DNA from 2 places in the Paenibacillus sp. FSL F4-0236 genome. Region 1 is predicted to be linked to the other one. Evidence: riboswitches for the same ligand, from Rfam matches in the RefSeq annotation. Region 1 holds a riboswitch; the other holds the start of a gene.
The links. Region 1 has a riboswitch for cyclic di-AMP ahead of NSQ29_RS26885 (C40 family peptidase). Riboswitches for the same ligand answer to the same signal wherever they lie in the genome.
Positions count from the first base shown of each region.

Region 2: it holds a riboswitch for cyclic di-AMP, as region 1 does, so the genes downstream of both, NSQ29_RS00830 (TrkH family potassium uptake protein) here and NSQ29_RS26885 (C40 family peptidase) in region 1, are expected to answer to the same signal.

Region 1 is NZ_JBBOBK010000001.1:6,032,501-6,038,677, reverse strand. Features, by position in the region: gene motA (flagellar motor stator protein MotA) at 1-72, opposite strand, end outside; gene NSQ29_RS26910 (hypothetical protein) at 279-572, shown strand; gene NSQ29_RS26905 (4a-hydroxytetrahydrobiopterin dehydratase) at 801-1,088, shown strand; gene NSQ29_RS26900 (c-type cytochrome) at 1,180-1,536, opposite strand; gene NSQ29_RS26895 (GNAT family N-acetyltransferase) at 1,664-2,149, opposite strand; gene NSQ29_RS26890 (C40 family peptidase) at 2,405-2,896, opposite strand; cyclic di-AMP (ydaO/yuaA leader) riboswitch at 2,902-3,043, opposite strand; gene NSQ29_RS26885 (C40 family peptidase) at 3,404-3,832, opposite strand; cyclic di-AMP (ydaO/yuaA leader) riboswitch at 3,886-4,024, opposite strand; gene NSQ29_RS26880 (hypothetical protein) at 4,239-5,069, opposite strand; gene NSQ29_RS26875 (M1 family metallopeptidase) at 5,081-6,177, opposite strand, start outside.
Region 2 is NZ_JBBOBK010000001.1:178,517-184,693, reverse strand. Features, by position in the region: gene NSQ29_RS00835 (potassium channel family protein) at 1-199, opposite strand, end outside; gene NSQ29_RS00830 (TrkH family potassium uptake protein) at 213-1,508, opposite strand; cyclic di-AMP (ydaO/yuaA leader) riboswitch at 1,643-1,824, opposite strand; gene NSQ29_RS00825 (CPBP family intramembrane glutamic endopeptidase) at 2,139-3,824, shown strand; gene uvrC (excinuclease ABC subunit UvrC) at 3,913-5,865, opposite strand; gene trxA (thioredoxin) at 5,987-6,177, opposite strand, start outside.

The DNA of each region.
Region 1 (6,177 bases):
GTGCTTGAGGATCATACCCCAAATAACTGCAACTAGACCAAAAATTAAACCAAGTATTGTTGAAATTTCCATTATGCACCTCGTCCATGAGATTATAAGATGTGTTCCGACAAAGCCGCGTATATCATCCTTGAAACAGCGGCAAGGCACTCTGTTCGAAACCGAATAACGTATATTCTTATTTATCGACATCATTCCGTTTTTTGTGAAGTCATTTTTTCGGCTATAATGGATAAGGTAAGTAATTATTCATCTGTGGAGAAAACGGAGTGATACATGTGGGTGTAAAGCATGGTAGAGATTACGGTGAAATCCTAACGGATTTGACTGAGGCTGTCGGAAGAATTTCCGATGGGTACTTATTTTTTGAAATGGATCCGGAAGAGTGGCAAGAATTGCCGCAGGAATCCAAGATGGAGGTATGGGAGGCACTGGCTGAGGATCTTTTCTTCGCGCTGGGTAATGAACCTATGATTGAGGTGGGGAGCGGCGTTATCATTTACGATAAGGACACGCACCGCATTAATATTTTAGTCGGAGAAGAGGATTTAGCCTCTGTTGTTTTGATTTAAGAAGAGGCGGTGGCGGGGCGTAATTTGCCCGTAGTTAGTAGCCCGTGTTAAAATTGGTGTAGCCGAGTTATAATCGCTGGGATTCTTGAATACATTTAATCGAAAATATTGCCTTTATCCTGGCACATCCCTTGGACCTCAGAAGCTAAGGGATGTTTTGTTTAACGAATAATACGAGTAAAGGGACCTGCGGATTTTACTGCAATTTTTAGTAAGGGAGGAAACGAATTGTTATTTACCGAAGAAGAACTGCGTGAGCAGATCAGCAAGCTGGAAGGTTGGAAGCTGGAAGAGAATACCATGGTGCGAAAATATATGTTCAGCCAATATATGAAGGGTATTGCTTTCGTTGATGAAGTAGCCACCATTTCAGAAGCCTTTGATCACCATCCACATATTACGATTGATTATAAGACAGTGACTTTACGACTGAAATCAAATGAGGAAGACGGTATTACAGCTCTAGATATTCGAGAGGCACATGAATTTAATGAAGCCTTTGAGAAAAATCGTTAGTGTCACCTAAACTCATAAATAAACGCCCGTGCGCAGATAGTGAACTATCTTCTGGCACGGGCGTTTTTAGTTGCTTAGGTAGTAGTTACTGTTACTTTTTCTCTGAGAGCCAGAGGGCGACGTTTGCAATCTCCTCAGGGGCTAGCTTTTCTTTAAAGGAAGGCATTTGACCTCGTCCTTTAGTGACGATACTGTAGATTTCTTCAGCATCATGCTGACCGCCTTCATTTTGAAGACTGGGCCCAACTCCACCTTGAAGCTGATCGCCGTGACAGGTGATACAGCTGGCTTTCACGGTTGCTTCGGCCTTTGCCGCATCCAATTGGACTTCCGGCATCGTCGGTTTATTCTGTTCAGCTACCTCTTCTTTACCTGGAAGTGTAAACATAAGTACTACCGCAAAGGCACAGGCGGCAAAAAACAAACCGCTCATGATCCATTTCTGCATCCCAGTTCGTCCCTTCTATGTAAGCTGCTCCCTACATTATAGCTCAAGGTGAAGCGTTATCATAGGGTTTGTGACAAAAAAATGAACGATAATGCCATCAAATCATTGAAAAATATGGAATTTAATATTATTTATCATAGACCATGCAATAAAAAGGTTTGTTTCCTGTGGGGGTTAGGCGCTCATACGTATCGGTAATCGTAAATCCACACTTTTGGTAAGTTCGGATCGCCCGCTGGTTCCAGGTCAATACCTCTAGATCAATCTCACGCTCAGGATAACGAATTAAGGCTGCTTGCACGATTGCATCCATGAATATTTTCCCTAGACCTTGACCGCATAGATCAGGGCGCATACCAATCCCCAAGCGAACAACACCTTCCATTGGAAACAACTGCGCGAATCCACACAAAATCCCTTGCCCATTTAGTATGGAGACATATTGCTCATTCCGTAGCTGCGGGTCACCGAACTCGATTCCAAGAGCCTGCATTTGCTCCCACGGCATCCAGCCGTAAATATTATAAGGGGCAGTGTAATCCCAGTTGCAAACCTCTTCCGCGTGACTGGTCTCCATAGGCGCTACATGAAAAGTAACAGAGGGATTTATCATAAGGTCAAGGACCTCCTTTCACGGGGGAACTTTAAATGTCTTATAATTCTAGCTTAAAATACTTATGGTCCTTATAAGGACATCGAAGGCGTTTATGCTTGTAACTAATTATATACAAAAAGAGGCATGGTCGACTCAGAAATTTATTAGGATTATTGTTTTACAAATTCTGAGAGGGGTAAATACTAAATAAGACAAAAAACAAGCTCTTCCCCAAGAATCAACATCTTGGAAAAGAGCCTATGTACGATTTACTTATTGAACATCATCATTATCCTCTGTCTCAGAAGCAACAGAATGATAAGCATCCGTGCTCATAATTCGTTTAGCACCGATGTAGCGTTTCACGTAGTAGCTATCACTCAGGGAGCTAATCGTTACACCGCGTGAGGAAGATGCGTGTGCAAACTTGCCTTCACCGACATAAATACCGACATGGGAGACACCCTTACCACTTGTATTGAAGAATACAAGATCTCCAGATCTTAAATCATCTTGGGAGATAGCAGTACCCATTTGATACTGGGAACCTGATTGGTGTGGTAGGTTTATACCAATTTTATCAAATACATACATTGTAAATCCGGAGCAATCAAATCCATTTGTGGAGATGCCGCCGGATACGTACTTAGTTCCGATGGTCTTGTCGATCACTTTATCCATTTTGGAATCCGCGAAAGCGCTTCCTGCTCCGATGGTGAAAATAATGGAAAAGCTAAGTACTGCTGCTGCTAGCTTCTTCTTCAAAAGTTTATACCCCTTCCGGATGCCTACGAGGTTAGCTTAAGGGTTCGGTTGAAGGTCCCCTATGACCCCTCTAAAAATGGAGGTCAATTCACCCAAAGTTGGTTCCCCCGTTTTCCTAATAGTTAGGAAACTCGGCTGATACTGTTGATTAGGAATAGCTTGTAATCAATACATGACAAAACCTTTGTAAATAACAACTTAATGATTACAAAAATGTTACTAAAATCTTACTGCAGTTATTGTAACAAACAGAGTGCCGCTTGGCAATCGTTTTTAACATAATCATGCAGAAAAATTCGTTTTTTTTAAAGACAAAATGCATATGTAAGCGATAATATTAAACTAATTTTTATATTTATTGAAATTTTTATCAAATAAAAGTGTTTAAAGTCCGTTCTAGAGGTGTAAAGAATATAATAAGGCAAAAGAAAACCTGGATTCGATTAAGTCAATAATCAAACCCAGGTCTATATAATGTAATTGTGAGGTTATAGTTGTGGGGAAGTATTAATCGTAGGCTATAGCTTGATATGAGGAAGTACTCATTACTCTTTTAGCACCAACGTAGCGATTGGCCCAGTAGGACTGGCTAAGTGAAGTGATGGTCACGCCATATGAAGATGATGATTGTGCGAATTTTCCGTTTCCAACATAAATGCCGACATGGGATACGCCGTTGCCCAATGTGTTAAAGAAAACTAGGTCACCTGAACGTAATTTACTTTTGGCTACAGGAGTTCCGACATTATATTGAGCTTTTGAAGTACGGGGCAAAGAAAGACCCACCTTCTTGAATACATACGTAGTAAATCCAGAACAGTCAAACCCGGCAGTGCTAGTGCCTCCGGTTTTATAGGCAACTCCAATTGTCTTTGAAATAACACTGTCCATCTTAGAATCTGCAAAGGCACTTCCTCCACCAATAGAGAACGCCATCACAAGTCCTAGCGCCGCAGCGACGCATGCTTTTCTTAAATTCTTCAAAAAAATTGTACCCCTTCCAATGCCTGTGAGGTTAGCTTAAGGATTCGGTAGAAGGTTCCCCTATGATCACTGCAAAGCGAGATCAATTCACCCAAAATATGGTTCCCCCACTTCCCGGTGCAAGGAATTCGGCGTTTTATGCACCAGATAGTGACTTATCGACATGACTACGACAAATACATGAAGTTATGTAGAAATCGTTTCAAATGATTACAAACTTGTTACCAATGGAACAGGACTTATTGTAACAAAGTCTTTACGATTTTGCAAATCCTCATAATTTGTCTATAACGCGAAAGAGTCCCAGCTCCTGATTCAGGAACCGGGACTCTTATATTATGTTCTGTAATGCTTCAAATTATTGTGGAAATGCTTTACTGTGCCATAGATGATATTGAGCTGAAATTCCCCACATTTTGAAGAGTGTTGAGGGCAGTGATGAAAGTTGACGAATAAGAAGTGCTGGTAGGCCAGGACAGAAGATGCCCGTTATTCCGCACACTAGCAAAAGGATCAGGCCTGCTGCACCAAGTATGATTGAAATTCCTATTGCCGGAATCAGCGACTTCAAGCAAATGAATAAGGAGGAGAACATCCCCGTGCCGCTGGTATAACCAAACTGCATATATAGAAGGAACAGGCGCACGATAAAGATGTATATAAGCCATGCCAATACGTATGGAACTAGATGAAGTAACAAAGAGTAGTTCAGAAAGGAGGACAAGAATAGCCCGTACATTTTTGGAGCAAGCCAGTATAACGGAAGTAGAGCCAGCACCCATTCGATTAGACTGAAGATAAACACTGGAAATCCATAAAGCTTCATACCTGGAAAAAAGAACAGGCCACGCTCTCCTTTTCGCTCCTGATGGAGTTCATGCAGTAATCCTGCCCTTATGAAGGGGGAGAGTAGCAGTCGTAAGACAACAAGCCCTAGGAACATCCATAACCAAGTACGTATCGCAGGATCTGTGTTTAAGCTGAACTGCCCTTCGACATAATAGAGTAGTCTGCCCATTCCGCTGCCTCCAGCGTCTTTATCTGGATAACGTAGTAGAATTGGAACGATAGCAGACCGGATGAAGCCGTACATAAAGTAGCCCCAGAGCAGTCGGTAGATGAAGAGCAGAATCAGAATATAAAATTGCTCCTTCATGCTTTGCCAGCCGCGGGTTATCGATGTTCTCACAATCATTCACCTCACCAGACAAGAGTTCCGAGCACGGTTTCAACTAGTTTAGTTACACTTAATGTCCAGCGGGAGAGCGTTTTGGGCTCTATTTCCGCCAGTCTGAAGTTATTAAGATGTTTGTTTTCTAACAGAATGGTATGCTCAGGATCAACCTCAGCAGAGAGAAGAAGCTTATCGCTTAACAATTGGAAGGTAGTCTCTGCTCCTTCACCGCTCCAGACCCGCTCTGTATCAGAGCCATCGGCGAATGTGAATTTAATGGGAACGTCAATGTAATGGCTCCCTTTGTTTGTAATCTTTACTATGGATTCATAGCTCTGAGCATCGCTGTTGCCATTCTTTTTAATCGTAATCGTATCTACTGAGAAATCAGGAGCACCACCACCATAAATATAATCTTCGAAATAAGGCTGCCATGATTTTTTGGTTACCTTCTCAATGACTTTTTGAAAATCAGACGTAGTGGGGTGCTGGAAACGGAATTTACGTGCGTAAGTGGACATGATGCTGTTCATTGCCTTAGTGCCTACTTGGCGTTCAATATCCTTAAGTACTAGCTTTCCGCGAATATACACATTCCGGCTATAGGATTCTGCCCCGGCATATTTCCATGTCTCTAAATTTAGCGGCTCTGATTTGGTCACCAAGCTGGACTGAAGTGGGAGATTCGTTTTGATGCCATATTCTTGTTCCATGAGTCTGTCTTCAGCATAAGAAGTGAAGCTTTCGTCTAGCCAAGCCTCTTCGAATTCATTGCTGGCTACCATGCCGTAAAAGTATTGATGGCCAATTTCATGAACGACGGTTCTTTCAAGTGAGGTGTCAGGAGAAGAGTCTGTGGCTCCAAACGCTGTAATGAGTGTTGGATACTCCATTCCTCCAGCCCCATTCCCCTCCTTAGGCGGAACGATAATAGACAGGGTGGAGTAGGGATAAGGACCGTACCATTTGCTGAAGTAGGCCAGAGCTGCCTTAGCGGCCTGAAGGTATCTTTCCTTTAAGTCTTTGTGTAATGGATCGAGATACACCTTAATCCGTACACCAGGCACTTCTGGCGTAGAGAAGGCTTCTTCGGCTACTGTAAAATCAGGGGATGCCGCCCACG
Region 2 (6,177 bases), 5.9 Mb from region 1:
TCCGTACGCCAAGCGAGCGCATAATTCCTTCATCTGTAGCATCAGCCACTACCGCATGCGTCAGGTGATCGCTCATTTCCTCCACACGCTCCTCATGGTGATCAATGCCGAGCACCTCGTAGCCCATTTCCATCAGCTCAAGTGCAAGGCTTGAGCCAAAGCGGCCTAAACCGATTACTACAAATTGCTGTGCTTTCATTTCGGATTAACTCCTATCCAATAATTATTTTACCTTCTGGGTGCTTATACAATGGTTTACCCTGTTTAGGTCCAAGCGCATACACTAATGTTAATGGACCTAGCCGACCTGCAAACATGGTCAGACAGATCAGAATCTTGCCGAAGATAGACAGTTCAGGTGTCAGCCCCATGGTTAGTCCCACCGTGGCAAAAGCTGAGGTCGTCTCAAATAATATCGCTAAGAAATTACTATCCTCTGTTGTGGACAGTAACATCGACACCGTGAGGACCAATAGCAAAGCGAGTAATGTTAACGTCAACGCTTTATAGATACGCTCCTGCGCCAATCGGTAACGGAACAGTACAACATCTTCACGTCCGCGCAGCATCGCGATTACTGCACCAATCATAATCGTAAAGGTTGTAGTCTTGACCCCGCCACCTGTTGATCCTGGAGATGCACCAATAAACATAAGAATAACCATAAAGAACTGTGAGGCTTGCCGCAGTCCGGCAATATCCACCGTATTGGCGCCAGCGGTTCGGGGCGATACCGACTGAAAGAATGCCGATAATATTTTGCCGCCGAAATTTAAATTCCCCAGTGTGCGCTGATTCGTAAATTCAAATATAAAAATAACCAAAGCGCCGATAAGAATAAGCCCTGCAGTGGTGGAGAGTACAACTTTGCTATGCAAAGATAATTTACGTTTGACACGAAACTCCACCAGATCCGACATGACAATAAAACCAATACCGCCAGAGACAATCAGAAACATCACCACGATGTTCACTAGCGGGTCATATACATAATCGGTTAAACTCCGGAAATCCCCGAAAATATCAAATCCAGCATTATTAAACATAGACACCGCATGAAATATTCCAAAATAAATGGCCTTTCCCAGTGGCATATCAAACGCCCAGCGTATGGACAGAAGCACCGCTGCACAGCCTTCGATGACCAAGGAATAAATAAGTACTCTCCGGATCAGTCGAACAATCCCCTCCATAGAGCCTTGGTTCATTGCTTCCTGAAGGATCAGTCTGTCCCGCAAGGAAATTTTGCGTTTCATCATCATGGCAAATAAGGTCGCCATTGTCATAAACCCTAAGCCGCCCACCTGGATAAGCACCATAATTACGGTTTTCCCAAAAATGGTGAATGTCGTCCCGGTGTCCAGCACCACAAGTCCTGTCACACAGGTGGCCGATGTTGCAGTAAACAACGCATCAATAAAACTAACAGCATTCCCGCTGGTACTCGAAATGGGAAGCATTAGCAGCAAGGCTCCAATCAGAATGATCGATGCAAAACCAAGCACCATAATCTGAGGCGGAGAGAGCTTCAGGAACTTTGATTCAGAAACCCTGCGAAACTGTGAAGCCACTACGCTCACCCTCTTATCAAAATTTAAAGAATTCCAACAAAAAAAGCACTGGAAAACCAATGCTACCCTTGGTTCCTGCAGTAAATTAGCCTACGAGGTTAGCTGACGGATTCGGACTGTGCAGGCTGCCCTATTCGTTCCTAGAACGAAATTCACCCCTGATGAATAAAGACAACGCCTATGGCGTATACTCATCTTTTCATTACTTCTTATGGTTCCCCCGTTTTCACCTGAAATTCGGCTATATACAATTGCATACAAATTATATATGTTATTTCGATAAATCACAAAGACACTATTAATGGTGATTCATATGAAAAATGCGGTTTGGAGAGGATGTACCACTAAGAGTGCCTTTTCTCATCACTTTTCCGTGTTTTCCCTGCAATTGCATCGATTTTCATGAAAAATGAAGAAAGAATCACCTTAAATTCATGGTATATATTCAGTTACCTATTCTATAATATCTCTATTACCCATAAAAAGAATATACGATGATTTTTGTAACTATCATGGCACTAATACTATAATGGAACATAACATTGTCAGTTTACAAGGAGGCGTTACATGAATCCCGTTGGCCAGCCCTTACAGCAACGTGCCCTCTCCAAGAGGCTCATCATCTCGGGCATTATCGGTCTTATTCTATTTATTATGTTTCAAATTGCTCCCTCGGTGCTAAATAGCCCTGCCGGGGAAGATACTACTGTCATCAGCAAGGCGGAAGCCCGCGACAAAGCCATATCATTCGCAGAACAAAAGCTGAACTACACCAAAGCACCAACCGATCAGTGGAATGTACTGTACGATACGGACTCTTCCTTTTATGGTTATATGTCCCGCGAGAAGCTTTTGGAGGACTATACAAAAAAGAAATTGGATCAACGATATCCTTTTGACATCTTTCGTGTAACACTTAGTCCTTCAGCGGAACAAGAGCCACTGATCTCTGTTGACCTCAATATGTATACTGGTGCAGTTGTCGCTTTCACACAAGGTGCAGAAGGATCAGGTACCGGATTACCAAACAATGTATCCACCAGTGCAAAAGAAGAGGACAAGGGTACTACCTTATCACTTGCACAAAAAGAAAGTCTTGCCCGTCCTTGGCTTCAGGAATGGGATGTAAATCCCGCCAAGCTGCAAATTGAATCGAATACGGGAAACTACGGGCTCGTGTATACAGATCGTTCCGTTCAGATCGGCGAATCCTTACTACACTATTATTTCGATTTCACTGGCGAACAGGTATCCAGCTTTAAAGCAGGATTCACCGCTCCAGCCTGGCATACCTCCTATGTAAAGGACCAGACCTCTCTCGCTGAAAAGTTTACTTTATTCGGCTACGGTTTGCCTACTTTAGCTTTAGGAATTCTGGCACTCATCTACAGCATACTTAGAAGAGAACATACCTCCTTTAAGCGTGGAATATTCCTAAGCTCAGCTTATTTTGTAATCATGATGATCAGCACCTATAATATGCTCCCTGAATCCTCAGGCGAAGGACTCGAGGCTCAGATAACTTCCGTCATAATGTTCATCATTTATGCCTTATATAGCCTCCTAATGTCCTCCCTGCTCTATTTTTCTTTAGTTGGAGGGGACGGCCTATGGAAAAAAGAAGAGGGAATGAACCCATGGCCTCGTGCTAAAGAGCCTGGCTATGGAAAATATGTTCTGGATAGTATCCGGGCTGGATACGTCTGGGCATTCGTGCTGCTAGGGGTGCAGACCCTTATGTTCATCGTATTATCACTTACCTTGCAGAACTGGTCCACTACTGACGCTACTCAATCTCCTTACAACATGAGATATGCTTGGCTGCTGCCCATCGTTGCATGGCTCGCTGGTTTATCCGAGGAAGCCATTTATCGTTTTTTCGGAATTCCTATGTTGAAAAAAGTATTCCGTAGCACGTTCATTGCTTGCCTGATCACCACGCTGGTTTGGGCGTTTGGCCATACGCTGTATCCGATCTACCCCATCAGTTCCCGTCCTATTGAGCTGACCGTGATTGGTTTGCTCTTTAGCTATATATTCCTTCGTTACGGCTTTATTGCCGTCATGTTCAGTCACGTCGTGTTTGACAGCATTCTGATGGGTGCTACGCTGATCTTTATGAAGGAAAGCGTGAATGTAGGGGCTGGTATCTTCGCGATTATCATGCCGTTCATAGTCGCCTACATCGTCTATCGGTTTAATCCACCGCAGAAATCAGAACCTAAGCCGGTTGAACCTACATCTGTAATTTAAACCTATAATTAAAAAAGGTGTCACAGCAGAAAACTGCTGTGACACCTTTTTTATATTTACGTATACATCATTCCAGTATTTCGAATGCCTATGTCGCTGGCTCTTCATCCTTGAGCGCCTCAAGAATTTGACTAGCCAGCTTTTCGCCAATAGAAAGTGATTTAAAATCCTCTATGGAGGCTTCTTTAATTTTCTTTAGTGATCCGAAATGCTTAAGCAGCGCCTTGCGCCGCTTCTCGCCTATACCTGGTATGGAGTCCAGTTTAGAAGTAACCATGGACTTCCCACGTTGTTCACGGTGGAAGGTGATGGCGAATCTATGCACCTCATCCTGAATCCGTTGCAACAGATAAAATTCCTGACTATCCCGAGCCAAAGCGACAGGTTCTGGCGGATCTCCAACCAAAAGCTGAGCCGTCTTATGCTTATCATCCTTAACGAGACCACAGACCGGAATGAATAACCCCAGCTCGTTCTCGAGAATATCAATAGCTGAGGATATCTGCCCTTTACCACCATCGACTACGATAAGATCTGGTATCGGCAGGTTCTCTTTCAGCACCCGTTCATACCGCCGCCGGATGACCTCGCGCATCGTTCCATAATCATCCGCACCCACCACCGTACGAACCTTATATTTACGATACTCTTTTCGTGCGGGCTTGCCATCAATGAAGACAACCATCGCAGAAACCGGATTAGTCCCTTGAATATTCGAGTTATCGAACGCCTCGATCCGGCTTAAGCGTTCGAGCCCCAGGCTCTCGCCTAAGCTCATTGCAGCACCAGAGGTACGTACTTCATCTCGTTCAATAAGCCGGAACTTCTCGTCGATTGCGACTGTAGCATTTTGGCAGGCCATACCGACCATCTGCTTCTTGAGGCCACGCTGTGGCACTAGCACTTTGGTGCCGAGCCACTCCTGTAGAATAGAGGCGCCACCTGCAGCATCAACGACACCTGCTGCTGATGCTTCCGCAGCGGCCATTTCACGGGCCTCAACTTCTTCAGGCGATTCGGGGGTATCTTCCCCCTTTTGTAGATCTTCTTCGGCTGGAGCAGCAATGACAATCGCCGGTTTAGCTTCTTTATCAACCACTGCTTCTTCGTCAAGCACATCCGGCAGAAGAATCTCCTGCGGCAGAGCAGGATTATCACTGTAATACTGCGTCACATAAGACATAAAGTCACTGTAGGCTTCCCCATAGAACGGAAAGACAGAGGAGTGGCGCTGAATCATCTTCCCTTGTCTCATGTACAGAATCTGTACACACATCCATCCCTTGTCTACCGCATAACCAAATACGTCACGATCCTTAGTATCTGTGGTGTTAATCTTTTGTTTCTCCATCAATGCATCAATATGGATAATCTGATCCCGCAGTTCCTTCGCCCGTTCAAAATATAATTCCTCAGCAGCTTCCTGCATCTTCTGCTGTAGATCCTTCTTAACCGCATCATGACCTCCGCTCAGAAAAGCAGCGATATCTTGCGTAATCTGCTCATACTCGGACTTCTGCACTTCCTTCTCACACGGCGCCAAGCATTGGCCCATGTGATAGTAAAGACAGACTTCCTTTGGCATTACGCCACATTTACGGAGCGGATACATACGATCGAGAAGCTTTTTCGTTTGCTGTGCAGCATAACCATTAGGATAAGGGCCGAAATATTTTGCTTTATCTTTAATCACCCGGCGTGTGACTTCAAGCCGAGGGTGAGTTTCATTCGTTATTTTGATATAAGGAAATGTCTTATCGTCCTTCAGAAGTACGTTATAACGCGGCATATGCTTCTTAATCAGATTGCACTCGAGAATGAGCGCTTCCATGTTACTGGACGTAACAATATATTCGAAATCAGCAATGTTAGCGACAAGCCGCTGAGTTTTACCATTATGACTGCCTGTAAAATAAGAGCGAACCCGGTTCTTAAGCACCTTCGCTTTACCCACATAAATAATGGTGCCTTCTTCATTCTTCATCAGATAGCACCCGGGCAGGTCGGGTAATAGAGCCAGTTTGTTGCGGATATTGTCCAAAATGATCCCCTCCAGCTAAATTGGACCCATAATTAATTGGCATTCAGCACACAAAACGCCTCCGGAATGAACCGAAGGCGCTGAGCGGCAGGGCCGAGGCCCGAACAGTAGCATTTAACAATTATTGATGTTTAGCTACGATATTTTTCAGGGATTCTTTGGAGTTCAATCCCACAACTTTATCTACCGGTTGACCGTCTTTGAAGAAGATCAAGGTTGGGATACTCATCACGCCAAAACGGGAAGCCGTTTCCGGATTCTCATCCACATTCAATTTTGCAATCTTCACGCTGTCTCCCAGTTCTGCGGACA